2 linked regions of the Anaerobacillus alkaliphilus genome follow. Each later gene encodes a partner of the first gene's protein in a complex. Links are inferred from orthologs where the notes say so. Each region holds a gene or a part of one and is shown in the gene's direction. Other genes may lie near its edges.

What was found.
Region 2: the proteins of trxB (region 1) and trxA are in contact, whole or in part, in a crystal structure (PDB 1F6M), measured with the Escherichia coli proteins. The link is inferred for Anaerobacillus alkaliphilus from one-to-one orthologs.

Annotation. Positions count from the first base shown.
Region 1 is NZ_QOUX01000032.1:145,874-155,314, forward strand. Bases 3,037-6,021 are described here. They hold trxB (thioredoxin-disulfide reductase), read left to right. Parts: upstream 3,037-4,050; coding sequence 4,051-4,992; downstream 4,993-6,021. Other genes in these bases: DS745_RS09600 (tetratricopeptide repeat protein), read left to right, coding at 3,037-3,837; DS745_RS09610 (8-oxo-dGTP diphosphatase), read left to right, coding at 5,458-5,919; rapZ (RNase adapter RapZ), read left to right, coding at 6,001-6,021. In the rest of the region: hisA (1-(5-phosphoribosyl)-5-[(5-phosphoribosylamino)methylideneamino]imidazole-4-carboxamide isomerase), read left to right, coding at 1-434; imidazole glycerol phosphate synthase subunit HisF, read left to right, coding at 424-1,182; bifunctional phosphoribosyl-AMP cyclohydrolase/phosphoribosyl-ATP diphosphatase HisIE, read left to right, coding at 1,182-1,799; more of DS745_RS09600, read left to right, coding at 2,797-3,036; more of rapZ, read left to right, coding at 6,022-6,879; DS745_RS09620 (gluconeogenesis factor YvcK family protein), read left to right, coding at 6,880-7,824; DNA-binding protein WhiA, read left to right, coding at 7,961-8,896; DS745_RS09630 (HPr family phosphocarrier protein), read left to right, coding at 8,972-9,229; ATP-dependent Clp endopeptidase proteolytic subunit ClpP, read right to left, coding at 9,363-9,441.
Region 2 is NZ_QOUX01000046.1:818,250-827,684, reverse strand. Bases 3,304-6,282 are described here. They hold trxA (thioredoxin), read left to right. Parts: upstream 3,304-4,625; coding sequence 4,626-4,940; downstream 4,941-6,282. Other genes in these bases: uvrC (excinuclease ABC subunit UvrC), read left to right, coding at 5,071-6,282; DS745_RS19225 (electron transfer flavoprotein subunit alpha/FixB family protein), read left to right, coding at 3,478-4,455; DS745_RS19230 (electron transfer flavoprotein subunit beta/FixA family protein), read left to right, coding at 3,304-3,460. In the rest of the region: DS745_RS19245 (cbb3-type cytochrome c oxidase subunit I), read right to left, coding at 1-790; DS745_RS19240 (TetR/AcrR family transcriptional regulator), read left to right, coding at 1,024-1,608; DS745_RS19235 (enoyl-CoA hydratase), read left to right, coding at 1,836-2,618; more of DS745_RS19230, read left to right, coding at 2,690-3,303; more of uvrC, read left to right, coding at 6,283-6,840; DS745_RS19210 (aspartate kinase), read left to right, coding at 7,271-8,500; DS745_RS19205 (YslB family protein), read right to left, coding at 8,543-8,983; DS745_RS19200 (TrkH family potassium uptake protein), read left to right, coding at 9,179-9,435. UniProt on the Escherichia coli protein: Participates in various redox reactions through the reversible oxidation of its active center dithiol to a disulfide and catalyzes dithiol-disulfide exchange reactions.

The DNA of each region.
Region 1 (9,441 bases):
TCTTAGGAAGCTCTGCGATCAAAGATCCTGAATTTGTGAAAGCAATGCTAAAGCAATATGGTGAAAAAATTGCGATTGGCATCGACGCAAGAGATGGCTATGTGGCGACAGAAGGCTGGTTAGAAACGTCAAAGGTTACAGCTGAAGCACTGGGGATTGAGCTTGCTAGTCATGGTGCTGAGGTATTTATTTTCACAGATATCTCTCGTGATGGCATGCTGTCAGGCCCTAACACAGAAGCAATTGCAGCCTTAGCTCGTGCAACCGGTAAAGAAGTGATTGCCTCGGGTGGCGTTAGTCAGTTAAATGACCTTACAGAACTAAAACAATATGAGCAAGACGGGATTGGTGGGGCGATCATCGGTAAGGCGCTTTACACGAACCAGTTTACCTTAACTGAAGCGCTAGAGCGAGGTGCTGTTAATGCTAGCTAAACGGATTATTCCATGTTTAGACGTAAAAGAAGGCCGAGTAGTAAAAGGAGTACAGTTTGTAAATTTACGCGATGCTGGTGACCCAGTAGAATTAGCTAAATTTTACGATGAGCAAGGTGCTGACGAGCTTGTCTTTTTAGATATTTCTGCTTCTCACGAAGGTCGAGAAACGATGGTCGATGTTGTTGAACAAGTGGCTGGTCAGTTAGCGATCCCGTTCACGGTTGGTGGTGGGATCAACTCGCTAGCGGATATGAAACGAATTTTACGAGCGGGAGCAGACAAGGTATCGCTTAACACAGCAGCGGTGCTTCGACCAGAACTGATTACAGAAGGAGCTGACTTCTTTGGTTCGCAGTGCATTGTTGTAGCAATTGATGCGAAATACGACGAAGAGTTAGGATCGTGGCGAGTCTACACGCACGGCGGTCGTAAAGCAACAGAGTGGGAAGTCATTTCTTGGGCAAAAGAAGCTGTCGCCCGTGGTGCCGGAGAAATTCTGTTAACAAGCATGGATCAAGATGGTGAAAAGAAAGGCTTTGACCTACCGTTAACAAAGGCAGTTGGTGAAGCTGTTACGGTTCCTGTAATTGCTTCTGGTGGAGCTGGCTCGAAAGAAGATTTTGAACCAGTGTTTCAGGATGCAAAGGCTGATGCAGCTCTTGCAGCTTCCATTTTTCACTACAAAGAAACATCTGTTGCAGAAGTGAAAACCTTTTTAAAACAGAAAGGGGTTGAAGTTCGCTAATGAACATCAAATTTGATGAAAAAGGACTAATCCCAGCAGTCGTACAGGATGCTACCAGTAAGGAAGTACTTACTGTCGCTTATATGAACGAGGAATCACTACAAAAAACGATTGAGACGAAAGAAACCTGGTTTTATAGTCGCTCAAGGCAAGAACTTTGGCATAAAGGAGCAACGTCTGGCAATACTCAAAAGGTTGTCGATATTCGTTTTGACTGTGACCAAGATGCCCTAGTGGTGTTAGTTGTTCCGGCAGGTCCTGCTTGTCACACAGGTTCGTATAGCTGCTTTAGTGACTCTCTTTTAGAAGAAGAAGTAGCAAACACGGATAACCGTTATGAAATCTTAAACCTGCTTGAAGCAACGATTGCCCAGCGTGAGGCAGAGCGCCCTGAAGGATCTTATACCACCTACTTATTTGAAAAAGGCATTGATAAGATGTTGAAAAAGATCGGTGAAGAGGCCGGCGAAGTCATTATTGCAGCTAAAAATCGTGACCCAGAGGAATTACGCTGGGAGATTGCCGACTTATTATTCCACCTCCTTGTCGTTATGCGAGAACAAAATCTTTCACTAGATACAGTTCTCGATACATTGAAAGAAAGACATGCAAAATAACTGGCAAACGCAAGGGAGGAAGTGACCTTGCGTTTGTTTCGTTTGTAGAAGAGGAATTTCCATGGAGATGAGGGTTAATGATGAGAGAATTAAACGCGATCCTCCTAACATCTGGTAAAGTTAGTCAAAATACCGAGAGAATTAAACGCAATTCTCCTAAAAACTGGTAAAGTTAGTCAAAATAACAAGAGAATTAGACGTGATCCTCCTAACATCTGGTAAAATTAGTCAAAATAACAAGAGAATTAAACGCGATCCTCCTAACAACTGGAAAAGTTAGTCAAAATAACAAGATGATTAAACAGAAATATCCTAACATCTGGTAAAGTTAGTCAAAATAACAAGAGAATTAGACGCAATCCTCCTAACATCTGGTAAAGTTAGTCAAAATAACAAGAGAATTAAACGCGATCCTCCTAACATCTGGTAAAGTTAGTCAGAATAACAAGATGATTAAACAGAAATATCCTAACAACTGGAAAAGTTAGTCGAGATAACGAGAGGATTAAACGTATTTCTCCTAAAAACTGGTAAAGTTAGTCAAAATAACGATAGGATTAAACACAATTCTCCTAACAACTGGAAAAGTTAGTCGAAATACTGAGAGAATTAAACAGAATCCTCCTAAAAATTGGTAAAGTCAGTCAAAATAACAAGAGAATTTAACGCGCTTCTCCTAACAACTAGAAAAGTTAGTCAAAATACCGAGAGAATTAACCACCATCCTCCTAACAAATGTAAAAATCAGTCAAAATATCAATAAAACCAACCAACTTCCCTCTAATAACTAAAAACTCAGCCTACTAACGAAAAAACCCTCTACTGTATCCACAAAAACTCCAAAGCTAGCTTATCGCCAAAATGACGTACCTGATATACGTAACACTCGCCCCAAACACCCAAAAAACATTACAATAAAATAACGTCTTGCTCATTAACAAACAGACAGAAAAGTGATATACTACGCGAGTAACCATTTGTAGTATGGGAGGTAGAAATGGGTAAACATACGGAAAAAGTAACTCAAATGGGGTTAGTCATCTCTAATCTCCAAGATGGCGCCTATTTCTATAACAAAGGAATAGAAGCTTATCGTGAAAAAAACATGATGAAAGCACAACGTTATCTTGAGCGTGCTGTCAAACTAGATCCTAAGGAACCGGCGTTTCAATGCCAGTTAGCCATCGTTCATGCTGACTTAGGAGAGTTTCATCGCTCGAATGAAAGTTTACAAAAAATCATAGATGATAATTTAGGTGACGAAATGCCTGAATGCTACTTCTTTTTAGCAAATAACTACGCCAATCTTGGGTTATTTGAACACGCGAGAAAAGAAGCACTTTTATATATTGAGAAAGACCCTGATGGTGAATTTTTAGAGGATATTGAAGACCTACTCGAACTGATCCAAGAAGAAGAGGATGATCTTTTTGCTGAAGCAGAGACGTTCTTAATTCGTTATGAACTAGCATCACATGAGTTGAAAAAGGGAAATTACCAAAAAGCTATTGAATTCTTCTCAGAACTGTTAATAGAGAGACCTGATTACTGGATGGCCCACATTCGCTTAGCAGAAGCTACTTATTTAAGTGGCAAAGCTAAAAAGGCTATTGAACTCCTTAGATCAGTATTGGAAAAGGAAGACAATCTTTTGGCAAGATGTCATTTGATGACCTACCTTTTTGAGACAGGTGAACAAAAGAAAGCCAAAGAAATCGCTCAGTCATTAGCAAATGTATGGAGCTTGGACTTAGACCATGACTATAGTATAGCGATAGCCTTTGGAAAAATAGCTGAACATGAGTTGGCTTATAAAGGTTTAGAACGCCTTACTCGTAAAGGCTTCGGCGATTCAACCAAGTTTATTTATCAGCTGGGCGTAGCGGCCTATTATACAGGCAGAACAAAGAAAGCTATTACACTTTGGGAAAAGTTAGCGACACACGGCAATGACTCTGCAATCGCAAATCTTGATATACTAAAAGAAGGTAATAGGATAACACCATCTTACAATTATTCCGTTCAGAATGAGTGGTAGAATAAATACATTCCTTGTTGTGAAAATTAAATATGGTAACCTTGCCTGCAAAGTAACTACGTAAACAATGTTACTTTGCATTTTTATTGTCTACATATTTATCTTGAGCAGTATATTGGACTTATTTTGCCGGATTTATTAGGATAGTAATTGTTAGAGATATTACAGTCTACTTTATATAGAAATATCAATGCCACTAGGGAGTTGAATGGAATGAGTGAAGAAAAAATTTATGACGTCATCATAGCGGGTGCTGGTCCAGCAGGGATGACAGCAGCTGTTTATACATCTCGAGGAAATCTATCTACGTTAATGCTTGAACGTGGTGTGCCTGGGGGACAAATGGCAAATACAGAAGACGTGGAAAATTACCCTGGCTATGAAAGCATTTTAGGTCCTGATCTATCAACAAAAATGTTTGATCATGCGAAAAAGTTTGGTGCCGAATACGCATATGGGGATATCAAAGAAATTAAAGACGGAAAAGAATATAAAACAGTTGTAACAGGTAGTAAGGAATTTAAAGGTCGAGCTATCATTGTTGCAACAGGTGCTAAATATAAAAAGCTTGGTGTTCCAGGTGAAAATGAATTAGGCGGACGTGGCGTTTCTTATTGTGCAGTTTGTGACGGAGCGTTTTTCAGAGGGAAAGAGCTAGTTGTTGTAGGTGGGGGAGATTCAGCTGTTGAAGAAGCGGTCTACCTAACGCGCTTTGCAACGAAAGTTACAATTGTTCACCGTCGTGACGAGCTTCGAGCGCAAAAAATCCTTCAAGATCGCGCATTTGCCAATGAAAAAATTAATTTCATCTGGAACTCTGTTGTTACTTCTATTAATGAAGATAATCGCAAAGTCGGCAGTGTCACGATCAAAAACAATGATGGCACTGAACAAGAATTTAAAACAGACGGCGTGTTTATTTACATCGGAATGGAACCGTTAAATGATGCCATTAAAAATTTAGGGATTATCAATGCAAACGGTTATGTGGAAACAAATGACCAAATGGAAACGAGAGTTCCAGGAATTTTTGCGGCTGGTGATATTCGTGAAAAAACATTGCGTCAAATTGTAACTGCTACAGGTGATGGTAGTATTGCTGCTCAAGCGGCTCAACATTATGTGGAAGAACTAATGGAAGAACTTAAGAAGTAAAGGTTTAGGGCACCTGTTCTAGGTGTCCTTTTAAAACTGTTTACCCCTGATAGCAAGGACGATTTGTAAATAATTAGACAAGGTATAAAACGCAAATTACACTATCTTAACAAAAAGTTACCCGCTTTTAATTCAGTTGTAACAGTTTTGAAATATAATAAGGTTATGATATGAGTAAGTAATTGACCCCCTTTTTTATATACTTTCTTGTCGCACGAATGAACGCTGTTCGTGCTCTTTTTTTGTCTAAAAGGAACTTGAATTTTCAGAAATTATTTTACTGCAAAAAAATATTGTGTAATAATATTATAGGAAACATTTCACATACATAAAGACTTACATTTTTTAGGAATGTTACGATCTGAAAAATATAGTATACTATATAAAAGAAAAAGAGTATGTTAAGCTATAAAATTAACTGTGTTTCTCTCAATTTTTGAAATGACTAGTACAGAGGTGGGAACTTTGCAAAGAGTTACGAATTGTGTCGTCAAGATTGATCAGAAAGTATTATTGTTACAAAAGCCTTCAAGAGGTTGGTGGGTAGCACCAGGTGGAAAAATGGAAAGCGGAGAGTCCATCAAAGAAGCTGTCACAAGGGAATTTCGTGAAGAAACCGGCTTAGACATTCATGCCCCTGAGATTAAAGGGGTTTTTACGATTGTTATTAAAGATAAAGAGACCATTCTTGATGAGTGGATGATGTTTACCTTCCGTTCGACAAAGGTTACGGGAGACATTTTAGATGAGTCACCAGAAGGTCACTTAGAGTGGCAAGAGATAGAAAATGTGAAAAAGCTACCGATGGCCCCAGGCGATGTGTTTATCTTTGAACATATTTTGTATTCAGACGACGTCATTTACGGTACATTTTATTATACAAAAGATTTTGAGTTATTATCCTATGAATTAGACCCAGCGAAATAAATGTTGTGAGATTACTTTACAATTACGTAATTGTTGAACAAACATAGCCTTAAAATCATATAAAGAAAGGGAGAAGCACTTATGTCAGCAAAACGAGATATACAAGTAGTCATTATTACAGGAATGTCAGGTGCGGGAAAAACGGTTGCGGTACAAAGTTTCGAGGATTTAGGCTTCTTCTGTGTTGATAATCTGCCACCCGCGTTAATTCCTAAATTTATTGAGCTTATTGAAAGCTCAGGGGAAATGAATAAAGTAGCATTAGTTATTGACCTTCGTGGTCGTGAGTTCTTTGATCAACTTTTTCAATCAATCGATTATTTAGGAACAGTGACTGAAGTTAAACCACAAATCATCTTTTTAGATGCAAAAGATAGTAAGCTTGTACAACGTTATAAAGAGACTCGCCGTTCACATCCATTAGCACCAAAGGGTCTCCCATTAGAGGGGATTCAACTAGAGAGAGAAATGCTTGAAGAACTTAAAGGTCAAGCACAACAAATTATAGATACAACGGATTTAAAACCAGTTCAGCTACGCGAAAAAATTATCGAGCGTTTTTCTGCTGCTGAGCAGCATTCGTTCTCAGTAAATGTGATGTCATTTGGCTTTAAATACGGAATGCCAATAGACGCTGATTTAGTATTTGATGTTCGTTTCTTACCAAATCCTCATTATATTGATCATATGAGACCAAAGACAGGCTTGGAAGAAGAAGTTTCTTCTTATGTTTTAAAATGGACGGAAACACAGCAATTTATTGAGAAACTTGATGACTTATTGACGTATATCTTACCTCACTATAAACGTGAAGGGAAAAGTCAAGTTGTGATTGCGATTGGGTGTACGGGTGGTAAACATCGTTCAGTCACTCTTGCTGAGTATTTTGGGAAAAAGTATTCAACCGATTATAAAACGTTTATTACACACCGAGATGTTCATAAAGGGAAGGGAAATTAGGTGAAAAAAGCGAATATCGTAGTTATTGGTGGTGGAACAGGTTTATCAGCCATTTTACGGGGGTTAAAAACGTTCCCTGTAGATATCACTGCCATAGTCACTGTCGCCGATGATGGCGGTAGCTCAGGACGTCTTCGTGAAGAATTTGACATACCTCCTCCTGGAGATGTCCGAAACGTTCTAGTTGCCCTTTCAGAGGTGGAACCCTTGGTCGAAGAATTATTTCAACACCGTTTCCAAAACGGTCATGGCTTACAAGGCCATTCGTTGGGTAACTTATTATTAGCTGGTATGACATCGATTACAGGTGATTTTGCAAAGGGAGTTCATGAACTCAGCAAAGTATTAAATGTTCGTGGAAAAGTTCTTCCTGCAGCAAATCAAAGCATTGTCTTAAAGGCTGAAATGATCGACGGAAGTATAGTTGTTGGTGAATCTACCATCCCTAAAATTGGGAAAAAAATAAAGCGAGTATTTTTGACACCTGAAAACGTTCAACCACTAGCCGAGACCTTAACAGCAATAAGAAAAGCAGACTTAATCGTTATTGGCCCTGGAAGTCTTTATACGAGTGTTTTACCAAACTTACTCGTGCCTGGGATTGCTGAAGCAGTAAAAAAGGCTTCAGCGAAAAAGGTTTATATATGTAACGTAATGACACAGCCTGGTGAAACAGATAACTATACAGCAAGCGATCATGTGCAAGCGTTAGTCTCACATGTAGGCACAGGAATTATTGAGACAATTATTGTTAATAATCAAGAAATAGATAAACAATATTTAGAGCTTTATGCAAAAGAAGGCGCTAAAGACGTCAAATATGATAAAGTAGAGCTACAAAAACTCTCGTATCAAATTGTTGCCGATCGCCTCTTAATATACCGTGACAATCTTTTGCGTCACGACGCAATTAAACTTTCACAATTGTTATTATCATTACTTTAATTATGAATTTCGAATTATGAATTATGAATTATTGTAAGAAAGGCTTCGAAGCAAACCTTCAATCCATTCAATTCACAATTCATAATTCATAATTGACAATTTAAAAGGGGGTCTAGCCTTGTCTTCTTTCGCTGCGATGACAAAAAAAGAATTAACACAAATCGATGCAGAAGGTTGCTGCGCCGAAGCGGAATTAGCTGCCCTCATACGAATGAATGGTTCTTTATCTTTTAGTAATAAACAATTAGTTTTAGATATTACAACTGAAAATGCTGCTATCGCTAGAAGAATTTATACATTAATAAAGAAAACATTCCCAGTGCATGTGGAGTTGCTCGTTCGAAAAAAGATGCGCCTAAAGAAAAATAATGTCTATTTAGTGAGAATTTCACAGGAAGCGCAGAAACTGTTGGCGAATTTAGGTATTATGAAGGAAGGCTTCCAATTTGTTAGAGAAATATCAGATGATATAAAAAAGAATGGGTGCTGCAAAAGAGCTTATTTACGAGGTGCCTTTCTTGCAGGAGGATCAGTCAATCATCCTGAGACATCTTCTTATCATCTCGAAGTCTTCTCACTTTATGAGGAACACAATACTTCTCTTTTTGAGTTAGCAAATTCCTATGACCTAAATGCAAAAGTATTAGAAAGAAAAAAAGGTTTCATTATCTACATTAAGGAAGGCGAGAAAATTACTGAGTTTTTAAATATCATCGGAGCGCACCAAGCCTTATTGTTCTTCGAAGATGTTCGAATTATGAAAGACATGAGAAATTCGGTAAATCGACTTGTTAATTGTGAAACCGCTAACTTAAACAAAACAGTCGGTGCTGCCATGCGACAAGTGGAAAACATTCGCTTCATACAACGCGAGGTGGGATTAAACATCTTACCAGAAAAGCTAAGAGAAATTGCTGAACTTAGAGTAAATCATCAAGATGTAACCCTCAAGGAGTTAGGTGAAATGGTTTCCACAGGTAAGGTAAGTAAGTCGGGAGTAAATCATCGGTTGAGAAAAATTGATGAGTTTGCAAACAAATTACGAAATGGTGAAGCCGAATATAAGTTTTAAACGTAATGTAGTTAGGAACCAAAAAATTAAAAGAATTACATTGAATACATGAATTGTACAAAGGAGGAGAAAGAAATGGTAGAAAAAGCTGTCGTAGTTAACCGTAAGTCAGGATTACAAGCACGTCCTGCCGCGTTATTCGTACAAGAAGCAAACAGATTTAGTTCAAATATTTTTATTGAAAAAGAAGGCAGAAAAGTAAATGCCAAAAGCATCATGGGTATTATGAGCTTAGCTGTAGGATCTGGTAAAGAAATTACCATTATTGTTGACGGTAAAGATGAAGCCGAAGCAATTAATGCATTAGTAGCATTTGTACAAAAAGAAGAGTAGGATCAGACAATTGTCAATTGTCAATTAGGAATTGTGAATTAGCTTGGGGAAGGCTTCGAAGCTCTTCTTTCAACCAATTGACAATTCACAATTAGAAAAAGCTAGGTCGCATTGACCTAGCTTTTTTGCATAATTATTTTTTCTTAGTTAGTACATCATCAATTAAGCCGTATTCTTTTGATTTTTCTGCTGTCATGAAGTTGTCACGGTCT
Region 2 (9,435 bases), on another replicon or contig:
GTACTGAAGGGATGATACCAGCTTTCATTAACCACATTGGGATAGGACCATTTTGTAGATGGTGAGGCCCATTCCATACATAGAAAGTCGCGATTGTCCAAAATCCGATTAATGATAAACGATGACTATAAAGTGGGTTTTTCGATAAGTATGGTAGTAAGTAATAAATTAAACCAACACCTACAGTTGTAAACCAGAGTCCGATGACATTGTGACCATAAAACCAAAAAATTAAGAATTGTGGAACACCTGACAGTAATTTATATGGCAGGTTACCAATGATATAAAGTCCAGGTAACCAAATCAGGGAACCCATGAAATACCACAGACTAACATAAAGTTGTTTTTCATTACGTTGGGCAATTGTAGTAAAACATATAAATGCCAATGTAATTATTCCTAAAACAACAACGACATCAAGCCATAACGGCCATTCGCCATATTCTGTAGTTGTTGTATAACCTAAAGTTAAGGCAATCGAACCAGCAACGATAACAAAGTTCCAAATATACGCGAGGGAAACAGCCATCTTTGGAAAAGCTAGTTGATTCCGACAGAGTTTAGGGATAACATAAAATAAAGCACCTATGTTTGCCATAGTGAGCCAACCAAACAGCAACATATTAGTATGGACTGGGCGGATTCTCCCAAATTGAAGGTAAACCTGTAGTGGACCCCATACTAAAAAATTTGGCCAAATAAATTTTAGTGACAATATTAGACCGTAAAGCATACCGACTACAAGCCATATCAGTGACGAGTAGAAAAATATCTTTGTAGGTCGGTACATATCATTAGAGGTTTGTGTGGTCATCAGTTACATCCCTTTCAAAATTGTGTTAATACAAGTAATAAATAACGAATAACCTTACTATTTCCAATTGCAATTTCCTTATTCTCCAAAAATTTCATATTTGAGTTTCTTATAATGAGAAGAGGATTGACATTCATACAATCATAGACTAAAATAAAAAATATGAATGAATAGTCATTCATTATATCATGGTGAAAGGGGAAAACCGAGTGGCTAAGCGAAGAGGCCAAAAATATGAACAGATCATCGAAGCTGCTGTAAAGGTTATCGCCCAAAATGGCTATCATCACTCACAAGTCTCTAAAATTGCAAAAGAAGCAGGGGTAGCTGACGGAACGATCTATCTTTACTTTAAAAATAAAGAAGACATCCTTGTTTCTCTCTTTCAAGAGAAGATGGGGAGATTTATTCAAAAGATTGAAGATGAACTAGCAGGAGAAACGTCAATTGAGGAGAAATTATTATTATTAATAAGTATGCATCTTCAACAATTAGAAGATAACCATGCATTAGCAATTGTAACTCAGTTAGAACTACGACAATCCAACATAGAATTACGTAATCGTATTAATGAGGTGTTGAAAGGTTACTTAAAACTGATTGATACGGTCATTTTACTTGGTATTAAGGAAGGAATTTTTTCGGAAGAACTAGATGTCCGAATTGCTAGGCAAATGGTCTTCGGTACAATTGATGAGGTTGTCACAAACTGGGTCATGAAAGAACATAGATACAGTTTAGTGGCTCTTGCACCATCGGTTCACAAAATGCTATTAAAGGCTTTAAGTAAATGAGTCAATGCTAGTTCGGTAGTGCTTTAATTGAGGTTTATCGTCAAGAGTTTGAGTGTAAGCTTCTTGCTTACGACTCGACTCTGCCTTAAATTCTCAAAAATTTTTACAAATAATTTTCTTAATATTCAATTTTGCTGGAATATGTGGAATAATTATTTAGTAACGTACTACATGAACTTAGAGATTAATAGAATTAAGCATTGAGTAAATCAAAGGAGTGAGTGAGGTTGTCTACGTACCAATTTTTCCTTGTTAAACAGGAAGGGCGGATTGCAACAATTACGATTAATCATCCCCCTGCGAACGCCTTATCGTCTCCATTGCTTCGTGAATTATCTACAGTCTTGGATCAACTTGAGAATGATGATGAAGTAAAAGTAATCGTTCTACATGGACAAGGTAGATTTTTTGCAGCGGGTGCCGATATTAAAGAATTTACTACCGTAGAAACAGGAGCTGATTTTGCTCATTTAGCACAATATGGTCAAAAGTTATTTGATCGCATTGAACAGTTCAAAAAACCTATCATTGCTGCTATTCATGGAGCTGCATTAGGTGGTGGTCTTGAGTTAGCTATGGCTTGTCACATCAGACTTGTTTCAGAATCAACAAAATTGGGCTTACCAGAACTACAGCTTGGGCTAATTCCAGGCTTTGCGGGTAGTCAGAGGTTACCCCGCTATGTAGGTGTTGCCAAAGCAGCAGAAATGATGTTAACAAGTGAACCGATCTCTGGTAAAGAGGCTGTAACCCTTGGTTTAGCAAACCATGCATATAATGAAGAGGAATTAATGGAAAAAGCATATGAGTTAGCAAATAAACTTGTTAAAAAGAGTGCTGTTTCTATGAGACTAGCTCTTGAATTGCTAACATATGTAAACCATCATAATTACGAAGAAGGGGTTAAAAAGGAAGCTGAATTATTTGGCATCGCTTTTGACTCTGAGGATGGTAAAGAAGGTATTAAAGCCTTTATTGAAAAAAGGGCACCTCAGTTTAAAGACAACTAGAGAACATAATAATTTCACAAAAAACGATTATTTTAAAAACACTTGTCCATAACTTAAGGGAGGTTAAAGGAATGAATATTTTTGTAATAATGAAGAGAACCTTCGATACAGAAGAAAAGATTACAGTAAGCAACGGCTCTATAAATGAGGATGGTGCAGAATTTATCATCAATCCTTACGATGAATACGCAATTGAGGAAGCATTAGTTCTTCGTGAAAAACATGGCGGTGAAGTAACAGTGATCTCATTTGGTGAAGAAGATGCTGAAAAAGAACTTCGTACTGCATTAGCAATGGGTGCTGACAAAGCAATTCTTGTTGATAGCGAAGAGGTAGAGGCAAAAGATCAATTCACGACCGCGAAAGTTTTAGCTACTGTGTTAAAAGATAAAGAGTTTGATATTATCTTAGGTGGTAATGTAGCTGTTGATGGTGGATCAGGTCAAGTAGGTCCAAGAATTGCAGAAGAGTTAAACATCGCTCACATTACATCAATCACGAAAATTGACATTGATGGAACTGTAGCTACAATCGAACGAGATGTTGAAGGAGATAAAGAAGTTGTTGAAGTTTCCTTACCAATTCTTGTAACTGCTCAACAAGGCTTAAATGAGCCAAGATACCCTTCACTTCCAGGAATTATGAAAGCGAAGAAAAAGCCGCTAGAGCGTCTTGAATTAGATGATCTTGATCTTGAAGAAGAAGATGTAGAAGCAAAAACCAAAACAGTAGAAATCTTTCTACCGCCTTCGAAAGCAGCTGGTAAAGTTCTAACTGGTGATATTGCAGCTCAAGCAAAAGAACTTGTTTCATTATTAAAGACAGAAGCAAAAGTAATTTAACTGGAGGGGATTTATAAATGGCTAGAAAAGTATTAGTTCTTGCTGATGTACGTGATAATTCATTTCGTAACGTTTCCTTTGAAGCAATTGCTGCAGGTAAAAAAGTAGCAAATGGTGGAGAGGTTGTAAGTGTAGTATTAGGTGAAAATGTAAGCGGTTTAACTTCAGAGCTATTTTATTACGGTGCGGACAGAGTGATTACAGTTGAGAATAGTAGTTTAAAAGAGTATACACCAGATGCATACTCTCAAGCTTTATTACAAGTAATTGATGCTGAAACTCCTGATGCAGTATTTATGGGTCATACAGCTGTAGGGAAAGATCTTGCACCACGTATCGCAATGAAAAAACAATCGGGATTAATTTCTGATGCAATTGAATTAGAAGCTGTTGGAGAAGAAGTAATCTTTACTCGTCCAATATATTCAGGGAAAGCATTCGAGAAAAAAGTTGTGACAGATGGAATGATCTTAGCTACAATTCGTCCGAATAACATTCCTCCTTTAGATAAGGATGAGTCAAGAACTGGCGAAGTAAAGGCTCTTGATGTAGAAATTAAAGATCTTCGTACTATTATTAAAGAAGTTGTTCGCAAAAGCACAGGTGGAGTTGATTTATCAGAAGCAAAAATTATTGTTTCTGGTGGTCGCGGTGTGAAAAGTGAGGAAGGCTTTAAAAAGCTCTATGAATTAGCAGATGTTCTGGGAGCAGCAGTTGGTGCATCACGTGGAGCTTGTGACGCTGACTATTGTGACTATGCGCTACAAATTGGTCAGACAGGTAAAGTTGTAACTCCAGACCTTTATATTGCATTAGGTATTTCTGGAGCAATCCAACACGTAGCTGGAATGTCTAACTCAAAATGTATCGTTGCAGTAAATAAAGATCCTGAGGCTTCTATTTTCAGCATTGCTGATTACGGAATTGTCGGAGACCTATTTGAAGTGTTACCACTTTTAATTGAAGAATTCAAGAAAGAAGTAGTAAGCTCATAACAAACGAAGCGAGCCCATTGGGCTCGCTTATAATATTTACGAAAATACGTGGATATAATTCCTTAAGTAAGGGAAATTTCATAGTGTAAGCAATTTTGTAGCTAGCTTTGTTAAAAAGATGTTATAATACGCTATGAGGTAAAAAGATGGATTTTAGGGAGGATTTAACAATGGCAATTGTAAACGTGACGGATCAAACCTTTACTAGTGAAACAAGTGAAGGAGTAGTTTTAGTAGACTTTTGGGCACCATGGTGTGGACCTTGCAAAATGATTGCACCGGTACTAGAAGAACTTGACGCTGAACTAGGCGATAAAGCTAAAATTGTAAAAATTGATGTTGATGAAAATCAAGAAACAGCTGGTAAATTTGGAGTCATGAGTATTCCAACATTATTAGTAATTAAAGACGGTGAGGTTGTTGATCAAGTTGTTGGTTTCCAACCAAAAGAAGCTTTAGCTGAATTATTAAATAAACACGTTTAGTACGAAAGCCACTTTTAAAGTGGCTTTTTTGTGTGTAAAAAATATCTTCTACATTTTACATTCTACATTTCACAGACAATTATGTTATAGTTACTCTCATATAAATATCATCGATAAGTAGGTGATTAAAATGGAGAAACTTAAGGAAAAACTTGCAATATTGCCAGATCAACCTGGTTGTTACTTGATGAAAGATCGACAAGGAACAATTATTTACGTTGGTAAGGCAAAAATATTGAAAAATAGAGTTAGGTCTTATTTTACTGGTTCTCATGATGGAAAAACGCAGTTGTTAGTAAGTGAGATAGAAGATTTTGAATATATTATCACGTCATCGAACCTTGAAGCATTAATCTTGGAACATAATTTAATTAAGAAGTATGATCCGAAATATAATGTGATGTTAAAGGATGACAAAAGTTACCCATATTTGAAAATTACTGCTGAAGAACATCCTAGGTTAATTACAACTAGAAATGTAAAGAAGGATAAAGGAAAGTATTTTGGTCCTTACCCTAATGCTGGGGCAGCTAGTGAGACGAAAAAACTTCTTGATCGTCTATATCCATTAAGAAAATGTAGCACCATACCCGATAGAGTATGCCTATATTATCATATTAACCAATGCCTAGGACCATGCATTCAAGAAGTGAGCGAAGCTACAAATCGTGAAATGGTTGAGGAGATCTCTCGTTTCTTGAACGGTGGTCATAAAGAAATTAAAAAAGATTTGTTTGCTAAAATGGAAAAGGCTGCTGAAGCATTAGAGTTCGAACGAGCAAAGGAATACCGTGACCAAATTCAACACATTGAGGCAGTGATGGAAAAGCAGAGGATAACAATTGCTGATGATGTTGATCGGGACGTTTTTGGCTTTGCTTACGATAAAGGCTGGATGTGTGTACAGGTCTTTTTTGTTCGTCAGGGAAAGCTAATAGAACGTGATGTTTCGCTGTTTCCAGTTTATCAAGAGCCTGATGATGAATTTTTAACATTCCTAGGACAATTCTATAGTCAAAAAGAGCACATTAAGCCCAAGGAAATATTCCTACCAAAATCAATTGATAAAGAGCTAGCTAGTGATTTTATCCAAGTTCGAACCGTTCATCCTCAAAAAGGACCCAAGAAGGACTTAATTGAACTGGCAGGTAAAAACGCAGAAGCGGCTTTAAAAGAAAAGTTCGCTTTAATTGAACGTGACGAAGCAAAAACGGTTAGGGCTATTGAAAACTTAGGGATTGCTTTAAATATTCATTCACCCCATCTAATTGAAGCCTTTGATAATTCGAACATTCAAGGTGTAGATCCAGTTTCCGCTATGGTCTCGTTTGTTGATGGAAAACCAAATCGTAAAGGATATCGAAAATATAAAGTGAAAACAGTAACAGGCCCGGATGACTATGAATCAATGAGAGAGGTTGTTAGAAGACGTTATTTAAGACAACTTAAAGAAAACCAACCATTACCTGACCTAATTGTGATTGATGGAGGTAAGGGACAAATTTCAGCTGCTCAAAGTGTTATTGAAGACGAGTTAGGTTTATCAATTCCCGTATGTGGTTTGGCAAAAGATGATAAACACCGAACGTCACAATTATTAATGGGTGATCCACCTGAAATAATCCCATTAAAAAGAGATAGTCAGGAGTTTTATTTGTTGCAACGGATCCAAGATGAAGTTCACCGTTTTGCAATTACATTTCATCGTCAAATTCGTAGCAAAACTTTGTTTACATCTGTTCTTGATGATATTGATGGAGTAGGAGAGAAACGGAAACGTACATTGTTAAAACATTTTGGATCAGTTAAGAAAATGAAAGAAGCCGAGTTAGAAGATTTTCGTAGCATAGGAATACCAGAAAAAGTAGCATTGGCTCTAATGGAAAAACTAAAAGAGTAAGATGGAGAGTTTTTCTTTCTCTCCCACATTTACAATTACTTTTTTTTCTGATAAACTACTTCTTAATTGAATATCCAATACTTCAAATGTTGAAGTGGTGGTAGAGGTGCAAAAACCAAGAGTAAATTATCGTAGGATGATGAGGTCCAGTAATGATAATTAAAAGGGGAATTTGCCGAAGTGTAACACTCGCTCACGAGTTTTATGCTGGACCTGCATTGAAGAAATGTAGGGCTGTCACACAGTCACCCCAATGATTGTGTGGAGAACTATCTCACGTGTACGGGAACATTATTTTTCGTTTCTATTGTTTTAACACATTAAAAAGTTAAAGCATCAGTGAGGGTTTTCTTCTTACTGATGCTTTTTTATATGGAAAAACTACTGAGATAGAATTGGGGAAAATATAGAAATTGAAAGGATGTTACGTATGGGGTTAGTGGTGCAAAAATTCGGTGGAACTTCAGTTGGAAGTGTAGAAAGAATCAAACATGTTGCAGGTAGAGTGATAGAAACGGTTGAAAACGGTGATCAGGTTGTCGTAGTTGTCTCTGCGATGGGTAAGTCAACTGATGAGTTAGTAAAATTGGCTAACGATATAACGGATAAGCCTAGTAAAAGAGAGATGGATATGCTACTTAGTACTGGTGAGCAAGTGACTATATCGTTATTATCAATGGCATTACAGGCGAGAGGTTATGAGGCAGTTTCATTAACTGGCTGGCAGGCAGGGATTATCACAGAAGCTTGCCATAGCAATGCTCGTATTACGAAGTTTGAGGAAGAAACAATTAAACAACATTTGGGTGCAGGGAAAATCGTTATTGTTGCTGGTTTCCAAGGTGTAACTGTAGATGATGAAATTACTACTTTAGGAAGAGGAGGATCAGATACGACAGCAGTTGCTCTCGCAGCTGGCTTACATGCTGATCGTTGTGATATCTTTACTGATGTAACAGGCGTATTTACAACAGACCCAAGAGTAGTAAAAAATGCTCGGAAATTAAGCTCAATTTCCTATGATGAAATGTTAGAATTAGCAAACCTTGGTGCAGGAGTATTACATCCTCGTGCTGTTGAGTTTGCAAAAAATTATCAGGTAAAATTAACGGTTCGTTCTAGTATGGTTGAAGAAGAAGGCACAATGATTGAGGAGGAAGTAACAGTGGAAGAGAATTTAGTTGTACGTGGTCTAGCTTTTGAAAGTAATGTGGCTAAAATATCAGTTTGTGGCATGCCAAACCAAATTGAAGGACTATCAAATTTATTTACAACACTAGCTGCAAACAATGTGAATGTGGATATTATTATCCAAAATGTCATCGCAAGTGAGAATACAAATATTTCCTTTTCAGTTCTTTCTGAGAAGTTAACTGAAACGTTAGAAGTACTTGAGCAAAATCGTGAAACATTAAAATTTCAAGAAATCTTGCACGAAACAGGACTAGCCAAAGTATCAATAGTAGGTTCAGGAATGATCTCTAATCCAGGTGTGGCTGGTCAAATGTTTAAAGCTCTTTCAGAAAAAGGGATTTTAATAAAAATGGTTAGTACATCAGAAATTAAAGTTTCTACGGTTGTAGACCAAAAAGATATGGTGTTGGCTGTCGAGACACTTCATGAAGAATTTCAATTAGATAAAGTTAAGGTTACTGTTTAGTATTACTGAGAAAACGAGCAGCATCTTGATGCTGCTCGTTTTTTACACGCTTTCATCGTACACATCCCATTTAACGTGAAAAATCAGCGTTGGATGCCCTTTTTTTTGTACTTCGTTTGTTTCTGTCATATACCCGACAATACGTTGAATTTGCTCAGCTAGAAAACCAGCTTCTAGAGGTCGATGTATTTGTTTTTTTTGCCCAAATAAGCTAGACGTTAACTCAAAGGTTAATTCTGATTTTTTTTCTTTTAACAGTGTTAACTCTCCCCAACCTGCTCGTTGGAAGAAACCAATAATTTCTTCAATGGAGTTAACCGGATATTTTCTTGCAAGTGATTTCCCCGACCAATATAAAATAATATTATGCTCTTTTCCAAGAAGATCTGGTAGAACATCTTCTCTTAATAAATCGTAGCCAAACAAAGGAATTTGCAGTTCTGTTTCATCTATGGTTGTTGTCTTTTTTTGACCAAAGATCATCATCCGTCCCCCAATTTTTTTGTGTAAGTCATGTAGAATTTTAGTATGGCTCTAAGTTCAAACTTATAAATCATTGATTTCTACAATTAACTTTTACTCTATAAAGTATTATACTTCTTTTATTGTGAATTCACTATATGCTATTTCTAAATCTGTGGTATACTAAGTCCCGAACAAAATTCGGAGGTAAAGATGATGAATTTATCTAAAGGTAAGTTTTTAACCCCGTTTCGCATTATTATTATCTCATATATTGTAGCAATGTTTTTATTTAGTTTGTTGCTATATTTACCCATTTCAAGCTTACCTGGTGTAAACGTGACATATCCGGAAGCCTTGTTTACTTCCGTTAGTGCAGTAAGTGTAACTGGACTAACAGTTGTGAATGTTTCCGAAACGTTCAGCTACATAGGTATTATTTTTTTGGCAATAGCTATTCAATTAGGCGGAAT